2 regions of the Sinorhizobium mexicanum genome follow, and region 2 is predicted to be linked to the other one. Evidence: riboswitches for the same ligand, from Rfam matches in the RefSeq annotation. Region 2 holds a riboswitch; the other holds the start of a gene.
What was found. A riboswitch is a leader RNA that binds a small molecule or an ion and turns the genes downstream of it on or off. The one in region 2 is predicted to bind S-adenosylmethionine.
Positions count from the first base shown of each region.

Region 1: linked by a shared signal. The riboswitch ahead of metA (homoserine O-acetyltransferase MetA) and the one ahead of FKV68_RS03010 (O-succinylhomoserine sulfhydrylase) in region 2 are both predicted to bind S-adenosylmethionine.

Region 1 covers NZ_CP041238.1:4,129,208-4,139,270, forward strand. The annotation lists gene FKV68_RS19420 (vWA domain-containing protein) at 1-956, opposite strand, end outside; gene metA (homoserine O-acetyltransferase MetA) at 963-1,889, opposite strand; SAM riboswitch at 1,950-2,027, opposite strand; gene FKV68_RS19430 (AAA family ATPase) at 2,217-3,056, opposite strand; gene FKV68_RS19435 (RidA family protein) at 3,102-3,482, opposite strand; gene leuD (3-isopropylmalate dehydratase small subunit) at 3,495-4,100, opposite strand; gene FKV68_RS19445 (hypothetical protein) at 4,245-4,490, opposite strand; gene FKV68_RS19450 (HpcH/HpaI aldolase/citrate lyase family protein) at 4,602-5,507, shown strand; gene FKV68_RS19455 (DUF1737 domain-containing protein) at 5,504-5,710, shown strand; gene FKV68_RS19460 (ubiquinone biosynthesis hydroxylase) at 5,931-7,145, opposite strand; gene tesB (acyl-CoA thioesterase II) at 7,307-8,191, shown strand; gene FKV68_RS19470 (P-II family nitrogen regulator) at 8,429-8,767, shown strand; gene FKV68_RS19475 (ammonium transporter) at 8,796-10,063, shown strand, end outside.
Region 2 covers NZ_CP041238.1:636,754-646,816, reverse strand. The annotation lists gene FKV68_RS03025 (transporter substrate-binding domain-containing protein) at 1-77, opposite strand, end outside; tRNA gene FKV68_RS03020 (tRNA-Gly) at 227-301, opposite strand; gene FKV68_RS03015 (2'-deoxycytidine 5'-triphosphate deaminase) at 397-1,494, opposite strand; SAM riboswitch at 1,569-1,647, shown strand; gene FKV68_RS03010 (O-succinylhomoserine sulfhydrylase) at 1,692-2,876, shown strand; gene FKV68_RS03005 (CDP-alcohol phosphatidyltransferase family protein) at 2,987-3,601, opposite strand; gene apaG (Co2+/Mg2+ efflux protein ApaG) at 3,712-4,104, shown strand; gene FKV68_RS02995 (Hsp33 family molecular chaperone) at 4,351-5,346, opposite strand; gene argF (ornithine carbamoyltransferase) at 5,618-6,535, opposite strand; gene FKV68_RS02985 (aspartate aminotransferase family protein) at 6,569-7,768, opposite strand; gene FKV68_RS02980 (GcrA family cell cycle regulator) at 8,185-8,703, shown strand; gene phoB (phosphate regulon transcriptional regulator PhoB) at 8,782-9,465, opposite strand; gene phoU (phosphate signaling complex protein PhoU) at 9,650-10,063, opposite strand, start outside.

The DNA of each region.
Region 1 (10,063 bases), 820 kb from region 2:
TCATAGGGGCTCATCGAGGCGTCGCCGACGAAGATCGCGCGGTAGTCGCCGCCGAAGGTGCGCAAGAGTTCCGCCGTGCGGGTGACATCGGCGCGCCGGCGGCGATTGTCCTTCCACAGGCCCTCATAGACGCAATTGTGGAAGTAGAAATAATCCATGTGCCGGAATTCGCTGCGCACGGCCGAGAAGAGTTCTTCCACGACGCGGATATGATCGTCCATCGATCCGCCGACGTCGAAGAACATCAGGAGCTTGACCGCGTTGCGCCGCTCCGGCCGCGTCACCACGTCGAGATAGCCATGCTCGGCGGTCGAGCGGATCGTGCCGGAAAGGTCGAGCTCCTCGGCAGCGCCCTCACGCACCCAGCGCCTGAGCCGCTTCAGCGCCGCCTTGATGTTGCGCGTGCCGAGCTCGACGGTGTCGTCATAGTCCCTGAATTCGCGTCGATCCCAGACCTTTGCCGCGCGCCGGTGACGCGAGCCCTCCTGGCCGATCCTCACCCCTTCCGGATTGTAGCCATAGGCGCCGAACGGCGAGGTGCCGGCGGTGCCGATCCATTTCGAGCCGCCTTGGTGGCGGCCGGTCTGCTCGGCAAGCCGCTGGCGCAGCGTTTCCATCAGCTTGTCGAAGCCGCCGAGCGCCTCGACGAGCTTCTTCTCCTCCTCGGTCAGGTATTTCTCGGCAAGCTTTTTCAGCCATTCCTCGGGAATGGCTGCTTCACCAAAGGCCTCCGATGGGGAGACCGCTTCCAGGCCGGCGAAACATTGCCGGAACACCCTGTCGAACCGGTCGATGTGGCGCTCGTCCTTCACCAGCGCCGCACGGGCGAGGAAATAGAAGGCCTCGACGTCGAAGGTCGCGATCCCCGTCTCCATTCCCTCGATCAGCGACAGGAATTCCCGGAGCGTCACCGGGACTTTCGCGGCCTTCAATTCGAGGAAGAAGGGGATGAACATTGGGGCTCAATGGTCTCCGGCGCCAATCTTTTCGAGCTCGTAGGGTGTCGTCTGGTATATTTCGTTGATCCAGTTGCCGAAGAAGAGATGCGCGTGGCTGCGCCAGCGGTTCTGCGGCGGCAGGTCCGCGTCATTGTGCGGGAAATAGTCGTGCGGCAGCTTGATCGGCACGCCGGCGTCCACATCGCGGAAATATTCGTCCGACAAGGAGGTCGAATCATACTCCACGTGGTTGAACATGTAGAGCCGGTTGCCTTTCTTTTCGTGCACGAGGCAGATGCCCATTTCCTTCGATTCCATCAGGACTTCGAGCTCCGGCACGCGGTCGATGTCGGCGCGGCGCACCTCGGTCCAGCGTGAAACGGGGACGGCAAAGTCGTCGGAAAAGCCGTTCAGATAGACCGAGGACGGTTTCAGGTTCTGATGGCGGTAGACGCCGAAGGCCTTTTCCTTGAGCGGATATTTCGGAACGCCGTGGAAATGGTAGATCGCCGCCATCGCGCCCCAGCAGACGTTCAGCGTCGAATGCACGTTCGTCGCCGTCCAGTCGAAGATGCGCTGCAGCTCCTTCCAGTAGGTGACGTCCTCGTATTCGAGCGTCTCGACCGGCGCGCCGGTGATGATGAAACCGTCGAACTTGCGGCCCTTCACTTCTTCCCAGGTTTCATAGAAGGCGAGCAGGTGATCCTCGGAGGTGTTCTTCGCCCGGTGACCGCCAACCCTCACGAGCGACAGTTCGACCTGCAGCGGAGAGGCGCCGATGAGCCGCGCCATTTGGATCTCGGTCTTGATCTTGTTCGGCATGAGGTTCAGGAGCCCGATCTGAAGCGGGCGGATATCCTGACGGATCGCCACGGTCTCGGTCATCACCCGCACGCCCTCATGCACGAGGGTTTCGAAGGCGGGCAGCGTATCGGGAATCTTGATGGGCATGGGTCCACTCGATCAATACAAAAAAACCGGCGGCGAGATGATCGCGACCGGTCCTTGGAAATCCATTTTTCCTCGGCCCTTTAGCGATTTCTTTAACGTGGCTGCAAGCCGGCCGGCCAAATCACCACGGTCCATTTGATAGCGCGCCGCGGGCCGCGCGGTCAACGAAAAACGATTCGCCGGCGGCCCTCTCATCCAGCCTGCCGGCCACGTTCTCCCCGCCAGCGGGGCGAAGGAGACACGCGGCGCCCGCTTAAGGCCCCTCGCCACGCTTGCGGGGAGGGGGCTAGTCCTCGGGTTAAACCCGAGGAGAGGAGCAATGCGGCCTCACCCGTCGCGGCGCGCCATGAAGGCCAGGCGCTCGAAGAGATGCACATCCTGCTCGTTCTTCAACAGCGCCCCGTGCAGCTTCGGCAGCATCGATTTCGGGTCGGCGCGCAGGTCCGCCGGATCGATCTCGTCGGCAACCAGCAGCCGGATCCAGTCGAGCGCCTCGGAGGTCGAGGGTTTCTTCTTCAAGCCCGGCACCTCGCGGATGCCGTAGAAGGTGGTGAGCGCCGCCGAAAGCAGCGTCTTGCGGATGCCCGGATAGTGCACTTCGACGATGCGGGCGAGCGTTTCGGCATCGGGGAAGCGGATATAATGGAAGAAGCAGCGGCGCAGAAAGGCGTCCGGCAGTTCCTTCTCGTTGTTGGAGGTGATGATGACGATCGGCCGCTGCCGCGCGTGGATCGTTTCGCCGGTCTCGTAGACGTGGAACTCCATCCGGTCGAGTTCCTGCAGGAGGTCGTTCGGGAACTCGATGTCCGCCTTGTCGATCTCGTCGATCAGCAGAACGGCTTTCCGCGACGCCTCGAAAGCCTGCCAGAGCTTGCCCTTGCGAATATAGTTCTTCACGTCATTGACGCGAAGATCGCCAAGCTGGCTGTCGCGCAGCCGCGAGACGGCATCGTATTCGTAAAGACCCTGCTGTGCCTTGGTCGTCGACTTGACATTCCACTCGATGAGCTCGAGACCGAGGGCCGCAGCGATCTGGCGTGCCAGCTCGGTCTTGCCGGTGCCGGGCTCGCCCTTGACCAGAAGCGGACGCTCCAGCCGAATCGCCGCGTTGACGGCGATCATCAGGTCCTTGTCGGCGATATAGTCGGCCGTGCCTTCGAACTGCATGGGCGTCTCTTCGATCTCTCTACGCTGAGCTGGAGACGACGGGCTTCACCCGCGAAATGCCGTAACCTCGATCTCGATCAGCATTTCCGGGCGGATGAGATCGCAGACGATCATCGTCGCCGCCGGGCGGATCTCGCCGAACATTTCGCCGAAGATCGGAAAGACCCGGTCGGCAAAGCTGGCGTCGGTGACGTAGTAATGGTTGCGCACGACATCCGAAAGCGAGAACCCGGCCTGCTGCAAGGCGCCCTCGATCGTCTTAAGGCAATTGCGCGCCTGTTCCTCCACCGTCTCCGGCATGATCATGGTGGCATAGTCATAGCCGGTGGTGCCGGATACGAAGCACCAGTCGCCCTTGACGACGGCACGCGAATAGCCTGCCGTCTTTTCGAAAGGGGAACCGGAAGAGATGAGCTTGCGCGTCATGGGCGCCCGCACTCAGGCCCAGGGGCGCGATGCGGCGTTTTTCTGCTCGAAGCTGTCGATGGCGCTCGCCTTCTCCAGCGTCAGGCCGATGTCGTCGAGGCCGTTCAGGAGGCAATGACGCTTGAAGGCGTCGACCTCGAACTTGACCGAACCGCCGTCGGGGCCGGTGATTTCCTGTGCTTCCAGATCGATCGAAAGCACGGCGTTCGAGCCGCGGTTGGCGTCGTCCATCAGCTTGTCGAGGTCGGCCTGGCTGACGACGATCGGCAGGATGCCGTTCTTGAAACAGTTGTTGTAGAAGATGTCGGCGAACGAGGTCGAAATGACGCAGCGGATGCCGAAATCGAGGAGCGCCCAGGGCGCATGCTCGCGCGACGACCCGCAGCCGAAATTGTCGCCGGCAACGAGGATCTTGGCGTTCTGGTAGGCCGGCTTGTTGAGCACGAAGTCAGGGTTCGGCGTGCCGTCTTCGTTATAGCGGGCTTCGGCGAAAAGTCCCGTGCCAAGACCGGTGCGCTTGATCGTCTTCAGGTAGTCCTTCGGAATGATCATGTCCGTGTCGATATTGACGACGGGCAAGGGTGCGGCGACGCCGGTGAGCTTGACGAACTTTTCCATGACTTTGGCCTTCGATTTCAGCGGAAACGTTGGAAGAGCGTTTAGATCAGTTTCGCGCCGAAATGAAGGAAAATCTGCGCCTCTGCAGCGCCGCGCGTCCTGTCAGACGCCCCAAGGTCGCTGCAGCACTTGAATTTCTGCATGTCACAGATCGATGATCGTGCCGCGCCCGTCGTTCCAGATCCGCATTTCGCGTCTTTCTCCGGTCGGATTTACTCGGGCGTGCGCATGTGCGGGCTTGCCATTGAGTCTTGCGGCGATGGCGCTGCCGACCGCAACGACGGCGGCGATGCCGGCCAGAGCCACGGCAAGCGAGGCGGTGAAGACGAGAGCTGCCAGCGTGATGGCGATGGCGGCGGCCGTCAGGAGAACAGAGCGAATGCTTTGCATGATCGTCAACCTTTCTAAGAAGCGATGTGGGAGCTCAATACGCCTCTTGCAAGGGGGAGACCCTCAATCGCTCGTCTTGCCTAAGAACCGAAAGGCGGGCACAACGGTTCCATGACAACCGTGATCGACCATCATCCCGCGCGCCTGCGCCGCTCCGTGCTCAGCGTTCCGGCCGATAATGCCCGTGCCTTGGCGAAGGTGCGGCAGCTTGCCGCCGACGCCGTGATCTTCGACCTGGAGGACGCCGTCGCTTCCGAACACAAGGGCGAAGCGCGCGAAGCGCTTGTCCGGCATCTTTCAAAGAACAGGCCCGACTGTGAAGTGATCATACGCGTCAATGCGCTGGGATCCGGCTTCGGTCAGATGGATCTCACCGCCGCGCTCGCCGCCAGTCCCGACGCCATCCTTTTGCCGAAGGTCGAGAGCCCGGCAGACATCCAGGCGGCTGTCGATTGGCTGGCTGAAAACGATGCGCCTGAAAACATCAGGCTCTGGGCGATGATCGAGACGCCGCGCGGCCTCATCAATGTCGCTGCAACCGCCGAGACCGGCCGTACCTTCGGCGGCAGGCTCGATTGCTTCGTCGTCGGGCTGAACGATCTCAGGAAGGAGACGGGCGTTCCTGGCACTCCCGGCCGCGCCTATCTGGTGCCCTGGCTGATGCAGATCCTGCTCGCCGCGCGCGGCAGCGGCCTCGATGTCATTGACGCGGTCTTCAACGATTTCCGCGACGCCGAAGGTTTTGAGGCCGAATGCCGTCAGGGGCGCGACATGGGCTATGACGGCAAGATGCTCATTCACCCGGCGCAGATCGGTCCGGCAAACGAGTATTTCGGTGTCGAGCAGGCGGCGGTAGAGGAGGCGCGGGCGATCATCGCGGCCTTCGACCTTCCGGAAAACGCGGGCAAGGGCGTGATCAATCTCCATGGCCGCATGGTCGAGCGGCTGCATCTCGACCAGGCTCTGAAACTGGCCGCCAAGGCGGACATGATCGAAAGACGAAAGGCAAGACCTTGAAACTCTACCGCTTCCTCACCGGTCCCGACGACGCCTCCTTCTGTCACAAGGTGACGGCGGCATTGAACAAGGGATGGATGCTGCATGGCCCGCCGACCTATGCCTTCAATGCCGATACCCAGCACATGCAGTGCGGTCAGGCGGTGGTGAAAGAGGTGGCAGGCAAGGACTATCACCCGGACATGAAGCTATCGGAGCAGTAAGCAATCATTGGCCACTGAGTAGTTGCCCCTCACCCTAACCCTCTCCCCGCGAGCGCGGCGAGGGGACGGGAGCTTGCCGGTAGCCCGCATCCTCCTCTCAGTTCCGCAGGCGGACGAGCGGGCGCGGCATGTCCCTTCGCCCCGCCTGCGGGGAGAAGGTGGCAGGCAGGCCGAATGAGGGGCCTTACACGCGAAAGAACTTCGTGTAGTCCAAGATCGTTCAGATCGGCTGGCCCGCAAGCAGGCGCGGGTCGCCTTCCCCGGCCACCCCGGCCGCCTGGCGGATGAAGAAGTTCTTGAGTGACGGAATGCGATCGACGATGCCGAGGCCGACGTCGCGGGCGATCCTGATCGGCGCGATGTCGTTCGAAAACAGCCGGTTCAGGACATCCGTCGTCACCCCCATCCGGAAGGTGTCGAAACGCCGCCAGGTTTGGTAACGCTCGAGGACCGCGAGCGAGCCTATGTCGAGGCCGAGGCGGTCCGCCTCGACGATCGTTTCGGCAAGCGCCGCCACGTCTTTGAAGCCGAGATTGAGCCCCTGGCCTGAGATCGGGTGAATGCCGTGAGCGGCATCGCCCGCAAGCGCGAAGCGGGGTGCTACGAAGTCGCGGGCAAGCGTCAGCCCGAGCGGAAACGCCCTGCGACCGCCGACGACCTTGAGGTGGCCGAGCTTGTGGCCGAAACGGCGCTCGAGCTCTTCCTCGAAGAGGAAATCATCGCCCTTGACGAGGCGTTCGGCATCGAAGGTGCTCTCGGTCCAGACGAGTGAGGAACGGTTGTTCTTGAGCGGCAGCGTTGCAAACGGGCCAGCGGGCAGGAAATGCTCCTCGGCCGTGCCCTCGTGCGGGCGCTCGTGCTCGACCGTCGTAACAATCCCCGACTGCCCGTAATCGAACTCAACCACCTTGATGCCGGCCGCCTCGCGCAGCCTGGAGCGAACGCCATCACAGGCGACCAGAAGCCGCGCCTCGATCGTTTCGCCATCGGCAAGCGTGATCGCCACCGCATGCTCGCCGCTCTTGAAGCTCTCGACCATCGCCGATTGCCGGATGGATACACCAAGGTCCTTGCAGGCGGCGCGCAGCGCACTGACCATCGCCGTGTTCGGCACCATATGGGCGAAAGGACGCCCCTCGCCGCCGTCACCCTCGAACGTAAGAAAGACCGGGCGGACGGGATCCGCCGCCTTCGAATCGGTAATCACCATCCTGAGGATCGGCTCGGCTTCGGGCGCAATCGTATCCCAGACGCCGAGAACATCCAGCATCCGCTCGGCGGCCGAGGCGACGGCGGACGCCCGCTCGTCCTTCTTCCAGGCGCCCTCCGGCGCGCCGTCGACGACGGTGATGTCGAGATGGGGCGCCGCCTTTTTCAGCGACACGGCAAGCGACAGGCCGACATAGCCGCCTCCGGCAATCAACACATCGATCATCCGCTTCTCCCGTCGCACTCGAGCCATTCTACTTGAGCCCCATTCCACTTGAGCCCCATTCCACTTCAGCCCCATCGCTCTTGAGCCCCATCGCTCTTGAGCATTGTCCCATGGCTATATAGATCAATGCCATCGCCGTTCCTACACCGGAGACCGCCGAAATGTCGCGCCCCGCCGAAACCGCCACGCCCATGGATGCGCTCCTTGCGATACTCGATCTCGAAAAGCTGGAGGAAAACCTGTTTCGGGGCTTGAGCCCCCAGGTCGGCTGGCAACGGGTCTTCGGCGGACAGGTGATCGGCCAGGCGCTGGTGGCGGCGCAGCGCACCGTCGACGAGGGCCGCTATGTGCACTCGCTGCACGCCTATTTCATGCGTCCGGGCGATCCGTCGGTCCCGATCATCTATGAGGTCGATCGTATCCGCGACGGTTCGAGCTTTGCCACCCGGCGGGTCGTGGCAATCCAGCACGGCAAGGCCATCTTCTCCATGTCGGCCTCCTTCCAATATGACGAGGACGGTTTCGAGCATCAGTTCGACATGCCGAAGGTGGCGATGCCCGAAGCATTGCCGGGCGAGCAGGAGCTCAAGGAAAAGTTCCTCGTGCACGCGCCCGAGGCAATCCGCAGGTACTGGGAACGGCCGCGCCCGATCGAGATCCGTCCGGTCGCGCTTGAGCACTATTTCTCGCGCGACAAGCTGCAGCCGACGCAGGACGTGTGGGTGAAGGTCGTCGGCACCGTGCCGGACGAGCGCCATCTGCAGGCGGCCGTGCTCGCTTATCTCTCGGACATGACCCTGCTCGATACCTCCCTCTACGCCCATGGTACCTCGGTTTTCGACCGCCACCTGCAGGTCGCCAGCCTTGACCATGCCATGTGGTTCCACCGCCCCTCGAAGATGGACGATTGGCTGCTCTATACCCAGGACAGCCCGAGCGCACATGGTGCCCGCGGCATGACCCGCGGCAGCCTGTTCGACCGCTCAGGGGTGCTGATTGCCTCCGTGGCGCAGGAAGGATTGATCCGCAAAAAGGCAACTGAATAACAATTAGGCAATCTTTATTTTCTGCCCTTTTTTTAATCTAAATAGCTGATCGTTTTTTGGCCTGCTGCGGAGCGAGCTCCACCGCATGTGATTTTCGCACATTTTTTCAATGACTTAAGCAATTTCATCGAATCTGGCACGCCCCTTGAATGTGTCTTTTCGGTTGCCCGGCGCTTCACGCGCTTAAGCAGCAAGGAGAGACGGCCTCCGGCGGGAGGCGAAAAAGGATGGGACCAGATGAAAATTGTGATGGCCATTATCAAGCCGTTCAAGCTCGATGAGGTTCGCGAAGCCCTCACCCAAGTTGGCATCCAGGGGCTGACCGTAACCGAAGTGAAGGGCTACGGCCGCCAGAAGGGGCACACCGAAATTTACCGCGGCACCGAATACGCCGTGAGCTTCCTGCCGAAGCTCAAGGTGGAAATCGCCGTGCCGTCGGAGATCGTCGACAAGGCCGTCGACGCGATCGCCTCTGCCGCCAAGACTGGCCAGATCGGCGACGGCAAGATCTTTGTCTATGCGATCGACCACGCCATGCGCATCCGCACCGGCGAAACCGATTCAGAAGCGTTGTAAACCACGCCGTTCAGGGAGCATTTCTCACATGTCATCGTTCAAACTTTCCACCTCTCTCGGACGCCTGGGCGCAACCGCTGCCGCCCTGCTTGCGCCGGTCGTCGCCTTCGCCCAGGAGGCGGCCCCTGCCATCGCTGAGGCCGCTGCGGCAACCCCTGTTCCGGACAAGGGCGACACCACCTGGATGCTGCTGTCGACGATTCTCGTGCTGCTGATGACCGTTCCGGGCCTGGCGCTCTTCTACGGCGGTCTCGTGCGCGCCAAGAACATGCTCTCGGTGCTGATGCAGGTTCTGATGATCACCGCCGTCGTCATGATCATCTGGGTGACCTACGGTTATTCGCTGGCCTTCACCGATGGCGGCTCGCTCAACTCCTTCGTCGGCGGCTTCTCGAAGATCTTCCTTGCCGGCGTCGACACGACGACGCTCGCGGAAAGCTTCTCGAAGGGTGTGTTCATTCCCGAATACGTCTTCGTCGTGTTCCAGATGACCTTCGCCTGCATCACACCGGCGCTGATCGTCGGCGCTTTCGCCGAGCGCATCCGCTTCTCGGCCGTCGTTCTGTTCGTCGTCCTCTGGGTTACCTTCGTCTACTTCCCGATCGCCCACATGGTCTGGTTCTGGGGTGGTCCGAGCGCCTACACAGCCCCGACCGGCCTGATCTTCTCCTTCGGCGCCATCGACTTTGCCGGCGGCACCGTCGTCCACATCAATGCCGGTATCGCGGGCCTCGTCGGCGCGATCCTTCTCGGCAAGCGCACGGGCTACAGGAAGGAGATCATGGCGCCGCATTCGATGACGCTCACCATGGTCGGCGCCTCGCTGCTGTGGGTCGGCTGGTTCGGCTTCAACGCCGGCTCCAACCTGGAAGCCAACGCCTATGCGGCCCTCGCCATGATCAACACCTTCCTCGCAACGGCCGCCGCAATCATCTCCTGGGCCGTTGTTGAAACGCTCGTGCGCGGCAAGGCCTCCATGCTCGGTGGCGCATCGGGTGCCGTCGCCGGCCTCGTCGCCGTCACGCCGGCTGCCGGTTTCGCCGGCCCGATGGGCGCGATCGTGCTCGGCCTCGTCGTCTCGCCGGTCTGCTACTTCTTCGTCGACGTGGTGAAGAACAAGTTCAACTATGACGACAGCCTCGACGTGTTCGGCATCCACGGCGTCGGCGGCATCCTCGGCGCGATCGGAACCGGCATCCTCGTCAACCCGGCGCTCGGCGGCGCAGGCATCGTCGACTATTCGACCGCCGACTTCGCCGCTGGCTATGCCGGCACGGCAACGCAGGTCTGGGCGCA
Region 2 (10,063 bases):
GCAAGCGCCGGTTCGGCGATGAGGAAGGCGCAGAGCGCGAGGATCCCGCAAATACGTAGACTGAGAGCACGCGTCATTACGATCCGATACTTGGAGCCGCGGCCAACACGCGGATTCGGTTTGGTTTTCCAAAGATTATCGAGATGTTGCCCGACTGGCTACAGGAACCTCAACGAGACGAGCCTCCTCGGAATTTCCATCATATCGTTGGAAGGCACAGGAAAAGTGGAGCGGGTGATCGGGATCGAACCGACGACATCAAGCTTGGGAAGCTGGCGTTCTACCACTGAACTACACCCGCGACAGAAGCGGAAATTTCATCAACGGCCGCGATCTGTCAAGCGTCTACAGCGTATTGCGTCCCATGAAACGCACAAAAGGTCACTGCAACTGGGCTTACTCGGCACGAAAATGCTTGGAAAGCTTCAGGCCTTGCGCCTGATAGTTCGAGCCAAGATCGAGTCCGTAGAGCCCCTCCGGCCGCTCCATCATGTGCTCGTAGACCAGGCGGCCGACGATCTGGCCGTGCTCCAGGATGAACGGCACTTCGTGGCTGCGGACCTCCAGCACCGCCCGGCTGCCGCTGCCCCCGGCCGACGCGTGCCCGAAGCCCGGATCAAAAAAGCCGGCATAGTGAACGCGGAACTCGCCAACCAGAGGATCGAAGGGCGTCATTTCGGCCGCGTAGAGCGGCGGAACATGCACCGCCTCGCGCGAGACGAGGATATAGAACTCGTCCGGATCGAGGATCAGATCATCGCGGCCCCGGCTGTAAAGCGGCTCCCAGAAGTCGAAGACCGGGTGCTCCGCCTTCTTGTCGACATCGACCACCGAGGTGTGGTGCTTTCCGCGGTAACCGATCAGGCCGTCCGGACCGGTGCCCTTGAGGTCGATCGAGAGCGCAATGCCGCCGCCGGTGACGTTGGGCCGCTCGCTGGCGACGAGGACATCGCTTTCGTGCAGCGCCAGCAGTTCCTGTTCCGAGAGAACGGAATGGCCGACGCGGAAGCGGATCTGCGACAGGCGCGAGCCGCGCCTGACGACGATCGGAAAAGTGCGCGGGCTGATTTCCAGATAGAGCGGGCCACTGTAGCCGGCGGGGATCTTGTCGAACTCCTGCGCCCTGTCGGTGATGACGCGCGTGAATATATCGAGGCGGCCGGTCGAGCTCTTCGGATTGGCGGAGGCCGACATGTTTTCCGGCAGTGCCAGGCTCTCCATCAGCGGCACGACGTAGACGCAGCCGGTCTCCAGCACCGCGCCATCGGTGAGATCAATGACATGCAGTTTCAGGCGATCGAGCTTGTCGGCGACAAGATGCGCGGGCCCGGGCATGAAGCTCGCCCGGACGCGAAACGCCTTGGCACCGAGGCGCAGATCGAGGCTCGCCGGCTGGATCTGGTTCTCATCCAGCGGTCTCTCGCTTTTCAAGCGCCCCGTGGCAAACAGCGCGGCAATTGCGCGGTCGGCCAAAATCCCTGTCTCGCGAGCCATACCGATCCCCATTCCAGTTGCCAGACAAAACCAAACTCCGGGAATTGACGCAAGCACGGCCAGGCAGTATTGGAGCTTTATCCCGTGGTGATTTGGCCGGTCGGCTTGCAGCCACGTTAAACAAGTAGCTAAAATGGCCGGGTGTCAAACCGGCCCGTTTTCGCGGCCGGTTTTTTTGTTTTGAAAGTGATTGTCGCATGAGCAAGACCTGGCGCCCGGCAACCCAACTCGTCCACGGTGGTACCCTCCGTTCGCAATATGGCGAAACCTCCGAAGCGATCTTTCTGACACAGGGTTTCGTCTATGAAACGTCCGAAGCGGCGGAAGCCCGCTTCAAGGGCGAGACCGACGGCTTCATCTATGCACGCTACGGCAGTCCGACCAACGACATGTTCGAGAAGCGCATGTGCATGCTCGAAGGGGCCGAAGACGCCCGAGCCACCGCCTCCGGCATGGCGGCCGTTGCCTCGGCGATCCTCTGCCAGGTTAAGGCGGGCGATCACATCGTCGCCGCCCGCGCGCTTTTCGGTTCGTGCCGCTGGGTCGTGGAGACCCTTGCGCCGAAATACGGTGTCGAATGCACGCTCGTCGACGGCCGCGATCTCGCAAACTGGGAGAAGGCGGTTCGCCCGAACACCAAGGTCTTCTTCCTGGAGAGCCCGACCAATCCGACGCTCGAAGTGATCGACATCGCAGGCGTCGCCAAGCTCGCCGATCAGATCGGCGCCAAGCTGGTCGTCGACAATGTGTTCGCAACCCCCCTCTTCCAGAAGCCGCTCGAACTCGGCGCCCATGTCGTCGTCTACTCCGCCACCAAGCACATCGACGGCCAGGGCCGCTGCCTCGGTGGCGTCGTGCTTTCCAGCAAGGAATGGATCGACGAAAACCTCCACGATTATTTCCGCCATACAGGCCCGGCCATGTCGCCGTTCAACGCCTGGACATTGCTCAAGGGTGTCGAGACGCTTCCTTTGCGCGTGAAGCAGCAGACAGAAAGCGCCGGCCGGATCGCCGACTTCCTCGCCGAGCAGCCGCAGGTCGGCCGCGTCATCTATCCCGGCCGCGAGGACCATCCGCAGGCGGATATCATCGCCAAGCAGATGAGTGGTGGCTCGACGCTGGTGGCGTTCGAACTGAAGGGCGGCAAGGAGGCGGCGTTCGCGCTTCAGAACGCATTGGAAATCGTCCGGATCTCCAACAATCTCGGCGATTCCAAGAGCCTGATCACCCATCCGGCGACGACAACGCACAAGAACCTGACGGAGGAAGCGCGTGCCGAGCTCGGCATTTCCGCCGGCACCGTGCGCTTCTCCGCCGGCATCGAGGACAGCGAGGATCTTGTCGAGGATTTCGCCCGCGCGTTGAAGAGCGTGAAGGCCTGATCGAACCGCTGCTTCTAGCGGAAACTACGCAATTCCGGACGGAAAACCGCTACACACTTTTCCTGGAATTGCTCTAGCTGATGCCGCCCGTGGATACGCGGGCGGTTTCTTTATTGCTGCTCAAGGAAGCTGAGGCGGGCAAGAACGATCCGCGATATGGCTGTGTAGAGGCAGACGACCGCGAACACTGCCGCAAGAGGCGGGAACCACCCGGGAAACAGGCAGAAGGCGAGGAAAACTACGATGGTCTCGGTCCCCTCGGCGAGCCCGGTCGTGAAATAGAGCGACTTTGCTCCGCGCACGCTGGTCGTCATCGCACGCTTTTCGGCCATGATCGCATAGGCGAGAAAGCTCGATCCGTTGACATAAAAGGAGAAAAGCAGAAAGGCGCCGGCAAGGCCGTTTGCAGCTGGATCAGAAATGATGAAGGCGAGCGGGATTGCGCCATAGAAGGCGAAGTCGAGGACGATATCGAGAAACCCGCCGAAATCCGTGCCGCGGCTGGCGCGCGCCACGGCTCCGTCGAGACCGTCGCACAGCCGGCTGAGCAGGATCATGCCCGCGCCGGCGAGAAAGAGCCGATATGCGATGAGGCCGGCAGCCGCCAGTCCGAGGCCAAGACCGAAAATCGTGACGGTGTCAGCCTTTACGCCGCGCCTGACAAGAGCGACGCCCAGCCGGTCAAGAAGCGGATCAAGCCGCCTGCGCACCGCACCATCGAGCATGGATCTCGGCTCCGTCTAATTTGAATGGGACTCATGCAATCTTGCTGTTATTCTTGCCGAAACCATATTGCAGTAGAATAGCTGAATAGATTTGGCATAGGGTGTTGCACATGTATCGTGCCCTGACTCGCGATATCGAAGTCACGGTGGAACCGTACTATCTGGAAGAACAGTCGGATCCGGACGATAGCCGCTATGTCTGGGGCTATCGCATCGTCATATCGAACCATTCCGGCATCACGGTTCGCCTGATGACCCGTTACTGGCACATCACCGACGAAAACGGCCAGGTGGACGAAGTGAGTGGTCCCGGCGTGATCGGCGAGCAGCCTCTGCTCAACCCCGGCGACACCTACGAATATTCCTCCGGCTGCCCGCTGGATACACCCTCGGGCGTCATGTTCGGCCACTACAGCATGGAAGCCGAGGACGGCGAGACCTTCAATGTCGCTATCCCCGCCTTCTCGCTCGATTCGCCCGGGCTGGTCCGCACCCTGAACTGAGGGTGCGGCCCTGCAGCGCCGCGCGCCTTTATCGGACGCGCCAAGGCCGCTGCAGCACTCTGAATTGCTGCATGTCTTTGTCCTTAAGTTTAGCGCAACGGCCCGAAAATCGGAATCGATTTTCGGAAAGCACGATGCGTAGATTCAAAGACTTACAGCGCCGTGCGTCCTGAGGACGCACGGCGCTGTAAGTCGATTTAAGGAGACGTGCAGCAGCATCGATCAGGAAGCATCAGTCGAGCCGCCTCACTGGGGGCGCACTTCGCTCGCCTCAAAACGATAGGTGGTGGAGCAGAACTCGCACGTCACCTTGATCACCCCGTCCTCGATGCTGTTCTCGATATCTTCGCGGTCGAGCCCGGCCAATACGCCCCGGATCTTCTCGCGCGAACAGCTGCAGCGATCGTAGACCGCTTGCGGCTGGTAGACACGAACCCCGCGCTCGTGGAACAGCCGGTAGAGCAGCCTTTCCGTTCCGACGGTCGGATCGGTCAGTTCGTCGGTGTCGATCGTCTCGACCATCACCTTGGCTTCCGACCAGAGATCATCCTCCGTGAAGAGCTCGAGAGCTTCGCCTTCCTCGCCATCGCCGCCCGGAAGGTCTGGCTGGCGCATGCGTTCCGGGGCATCCGGCAGGAACTGGGCAACCATGCCACCAGCGCGCCAGCGGTGCCGAGGCTTTCCGTTCTCGTCGCGATCGAGAAGCTCGGCGACACCAAGGCGCACCTTGGTCGGGATCTGCTCCGACTGGCGGAAATAAGCGCCGGCGATTTCCTCGAGCGTTGCACCGTCGAGTTCGACAATACCCTGGTAGCGCTGCATGTGAGCGCCCTGGTCGATGGTGAAGGCAAGAACCCCCTTGCCGAGGAGTTCATGGGGCTCTGTGCGTCCATCCTGCTCGGCTGTGGCCAGGGCTTCCTGGCTGTAGCGAGCATAGGCGCGGACCCGATCCGGGGTCGAAAAGTCCGCGACCACGAGATCGACTGGGCCATCGCCCTGCGTCTGAACGATCAGCTTGCCCTCGAACTTCAGCGACGTGCCGAGCAGTACCGTCAGCACCACTGTCTCTGCAACCAGACGCGCCACCGGCAGCGGATAATTATGCCGCTCCAGAATGGCATCGAGCATCGGCCCGAGCTGCACGGCGCGCCCGCGCACATCGAGCCCCTCAACGTGGAAAGGCACGACATGGTCGTCACCGGCAAAATCGAATTCGCCAAGCCCCCGTGCTGTTTCTGTCATATCTTGCTCCTTGCATCGCAGGCGAAAGCTGCGTGGGGACATCGATATCCCCGGCGCAGCCTGCCCGCCATCTCATTTGATCTTGTCGCGATCGAATTTGTCCAGAAGGCATGTGCATTCCGGCGGTGCGCAGCACGCGCCCGCAATGCACAATGGCTGATGGCGGCCACCACCCGGCAACAGAACCGAAGCCGCCCGCTTGCCGCCTAAATTGTGTTTCAGCTCGGTAAATTCAATAGCAGTCTCGGTTTCCAGGATCGCTGCTGCTTCCTCAGACGATACCCATGCACCAGGCAAGGATCGATTTCTGTGCGTGCAGCCGATTTTCCGCCTCGTCGAAAACGACCGATTGCGGGCCGTCAATGACCTCGTCCGTCACCTCTTCCCCGCGGTGCGCCGGCAGGCAGTGCATGAACAGCGCGTCCGGGTGAGCGTGCTTCATCAGGGCCTCGTTGACCTGATAAGGCTGGAAAACATTGTGGCCGCGCGCACGGTGCTCCTGGTTCATCGATACCCAGGTGTCGGTGACGACGCAATGGGCGCCGGCAACGGCCTGCTCCGGCTCATGGCAAAGCAGGACATCGCCGCCATTGTTGCGCGCCCAGTTGAGGAATTTGTCCTGCGGCTCGGAACCGAGCGGCACCGCCATGTTCATGCGATATCCGAAACGCGCGGAGCCTTCGATCAGCGAATGAAGGACGTTGTTGCCGTCGCCGGTCCAGGCGATCGTCTTGCCCTTGACCGGTCCGCGGTGCTCCTCGAACGTCAAGATGTCGGCCATGATCTGACAGGGATGCGTATCGTCGGTCAGGCCGTTGATGACCGGCACCGTCGCGTGTTCGGCGAGCTCCAGCAGCCGCCGATGGTCGGTCGTGCGGATCATGATCGCGTCCACATAGCGCGAAAGCACCTTGGCGGTGTCGCCGATCGTCTCGGCCCGGCCGAGCTGCATTTCAGTTCCGGAGAGGAACAAGGTCTCGCCGCCGAGCTGGCGCATGCCGACGTCAAAGGAGACACGCGTGCGGGTGGAGGGCTTCTCGAAAATCATCGCGAGCATCTTGCCGGCGAGCGGGCGTTCAGCGGTGCCGTCCTTGGTCGCCGTCTTGCGAACGCGTGCGTCGTCGATGATGGTCCTCAAGTCGCCAGCCGCCATCGCCGAGATGTCGAGAAAATGTCTGGTACCTGTCATGCTCAAGAATTCCTGTCGTAAAAGTCCGGCCGATCAGGCCGCGGCGTTGCCGTTGTTGCTCCTGACCGCTTCAGCGGCGCGCTCGATCCTTGCGAGCCCTTCTCGGGCCTCGGCCGCGGTGGTGATCAACGGCGGCAGCAGGCGCAGCACGTTTTCGCCGGCCGGAACCGCAAGCAGCTTCTCGGCACGGATCGCTTTCAACAGGTCGGCCGAGGGCACTTTTGCCTTGATGCCGAGCAACAGCCCGTCGCCGCGGATTTCCTCGATCACGTCCGGGAAACGGTCCTTGAGCGACGCGAGCCCCTGCCGGAAGACAAGCGCCACTTCGCGCACCTGCTCCAGGAAGCCGTCGGCGAGAACGATGTCGAGAACCGCGTTTCCGACCGCCATTGCCAGCGGATTGCCGCCATAAGTCGAACCGTGCGTGCCCGTGACCATGCCGGCTGCCGCCTCTTCGGTCGCCAGGCAGGCGCCCAGCGGAAAGCCGCCGCCGATGCCCTTGGCGACCGCCATGATATCCGGGCGGATGCCGGCCCATTCATAGGCGAAGAGCTTGCCGGTCCGGCCAATGCCGGTCTGAACCTCGTCGAGGATCAGAAGCAGGCCGAATTCGTCGCAAAGCGCACGCAGCTCCTGCAGAAACTCCTTGCTGGCCGGGCGGATACCGCCCTCGCCCTGGATCGGCTCGATCAAGATCGCCGCCGTCTCGTCGTTGATCGCATCCTTGACCGCGGCAATGTCGCCGAAAGGAACCTGGTAGAAGCCTGGTGCCTTTGGTCCGAACCCCTCGATGTACTTCTGTTGGCCACCGGCCGCGATCGTCGCGATCGTGCGGCCGTGGAAGGCGCCTTCAAAGGTGATGACGTGAAATTTCTCCGGATTCCCCTTGGCGAAATGATAGCGGCGCGCAGTCTTGATGGCGCATTCCAGTGCTTCCGCACCCGAATTTGTGAAAAACACGCGGTCGGCGAAGGTCACCGCCGTCAGCCGGCGCGCCAGGCTTTCCTGGCCCGGAATTTCATAGAGGTTGGAAAGATGCCAGACCTTGTCCGCCTGCGCCTTCAGCGCCTCGACGAGGTGTGGGTGGGCATGGCCAAGCGAATTCACGGCAACGCCGGCGGCAAAATCGAGATAGCGCGAGCCGTCCTCGGCAATGAGCCAGGCGCCCTCGCCTCGCTCGAAACGCAACGGCGCGCGCATATAGGTGTCGTAGAGCGGCGTTGTTGCGGCCATGGCGAACTTCTCCTTGCGTCCTGTTGGCATCGGTATCGGGCGATCGCGTCCGATAAAAATCAAAAATGCCGCCTTTCGGCGGCGCAGGCACTATTCCCATTTCGCACCGCAATGTCAACAAAACCAAGGCTTGCCGCGAGCTTGAACGCGCGGATTCCGACGCGCGAAAAAACATGCCGCGGGGGCTTGCAAAAATGCAACGGCCAGCCAGCAAGTTGGGGAAAACTCCGAAATCGATTCGGCGCGATTCCCGCGACTCTTGCCACGGAGTCACCCTGCCAGTAGGTTAATATTCAATTACTAGACGCATGCGGCGGACCTAGTCACCAAAAGAGTTATCGCGTTGCAGCTCCGGAGTTTTTCCGGAGCTTGGTGATGGATTCTGCCATCCAACGCCGAGAACGGGGAGTGCAGAAATGAACTGGACTGACGAGCGGGTGGAGAAACTGAAGAAGCTGTGGTCCGAGGGCCTGAGCGCCAGCCAGATCGCGGCTCAACTGGGCGGCGTCAGCCGTAACGCCGTGATCGGCAAAGTTCACCGGCTGAGCCTGCCGGGCCGGGCCAAGGCGGGCGGCGCGACCACTGCCGCACGCCCGAAGCGCACCACGTCCGCCCCCCGGGCGCCGAACTATGCCGCGCGCGTCGCCACCCGCACCGTCACCCGCACCGCCGGCGCTACCGTCCTCAAGGAAGAGATCGAAGTCGATCTCGTCGCCGATCAGACCCTCGAACTCGCACCGAACGTCGTCGTCCCGATGTCCCGGCGCCTCGGCCTGACGGAGCTCACGGAGCGCACCTGCAAGTGGCCGATCGGCGACCCCCTGAAGGAGGAGTTCCATTTCTGCGGCAACGACTCGCCGGAATCGTCGCCCTATTGCAGCTATCACACGCGGCTCGCCTATCAGCCTTCCGCCGAGCGCCGCCGTATGCGCTGACCGGCCTCAAGCGAACGCAATTGAAAAAGGGGCGGTGACGCCCCTTTTTTTGATGCCTGCCGAGGAGGCCGCCGGCTTTCAGCTTTCAAGCGAATAGCCGGCACCGCGCACGGTGCGAATGACATCGGGCATGTTCGAGAAATTCAGCGCCTTGCGCAGACGGCCGACATGCACATCCACGGTGCGCTCGTCGACATAGATATCATGTCCCCAAACGCCGTCGAGAAGCTGCGAACGGGAGAAAACGCGCCCCGGCGAGGACATCAGGAACTCCAGCAGCCGGAACTCCGTCGGTCCGAGCCGGACTTCGCGGCTACGCCTGTGGACGCGGTGCGTCTCGCGATCGAGCTCGATGTCGCCGCAACGCAACAGCGTCGAAAGCACCTCGGGCTTGGCACGCCTGAGCATTGCCTTCACCCTCGCCATCAGTTCCGGCGTCGAAAACGGCTTGACGACATAGTCGTCCGCGCCGGTAGCGAGACCACGAACCCGCTCGCTTTCCTCGCCACGCGCGGTCAGCATGATGATCGGCAGACGCTCCGTTTCCGGCCTCTGCCGCAGCCGGCGGCAGAGTTCGATGCCGGAGACCCCGGGCAGCATCCAGTCGAGGATCAGGAGATCGGGCAACCGCTCCTGAAGCCGGATTTCAGCCTCGTCTCCACGCAAGATCGTATCGACGTCGAAACCTTCGGCCTCGAGATTGTAGCGTAGGAGAACGCTCAGCGCCTCCTCGTCCTCGACAACGGCTATCTTCGGCAACATTCGGTCATGCTCCTTCCCACGCGCGGGTGCCATCACGCCACCGCGACACTCTGTGGCCGCGAAAAATCGCGACCGGGACAAGATCAACGCATGCACCAGGGCATGCGGCTATCGGGCGCTCTAGCACTTTGATTTCCAGAGCATCTTATCCGCTTTCAACGATTCCTTTTGAAAGCGGGATGCTCTAGTCCGTCACTGAGCCCAGCGTCGACGTATTATCGTCCTTCGGCCGTTCGCCCTGCGGCTGGGCGCCCGTCGCCATGTAATAGATCGTTTCGGCAATGTTGGTCGCGTGGTCGCCGATACGCTCGATGTTCTTGGCGCAGAACAGAAGATGCGTGCACGGCGTGATGTTGCGCGGATCTTCCATCATATAGGTCAGCAGTTCGCGGAAAAGCGACGTATAGATCGCGTCGATCTCCTCGTCGCGCTCGCGGATGCTGTTCGCCTTTTCCGGCGAGCGAGAAGCGTAGACGTCGAGCACCTCCTTGAGCTGGACCAGGGCCAGCTCCGCCAGATGCTCCAGGCCCCGCGCAAGCTTGCGGGGGATGCCGGATCCGGCGACCGCGATCACGCGCTTGGCAGTGTTCTTGCCGAG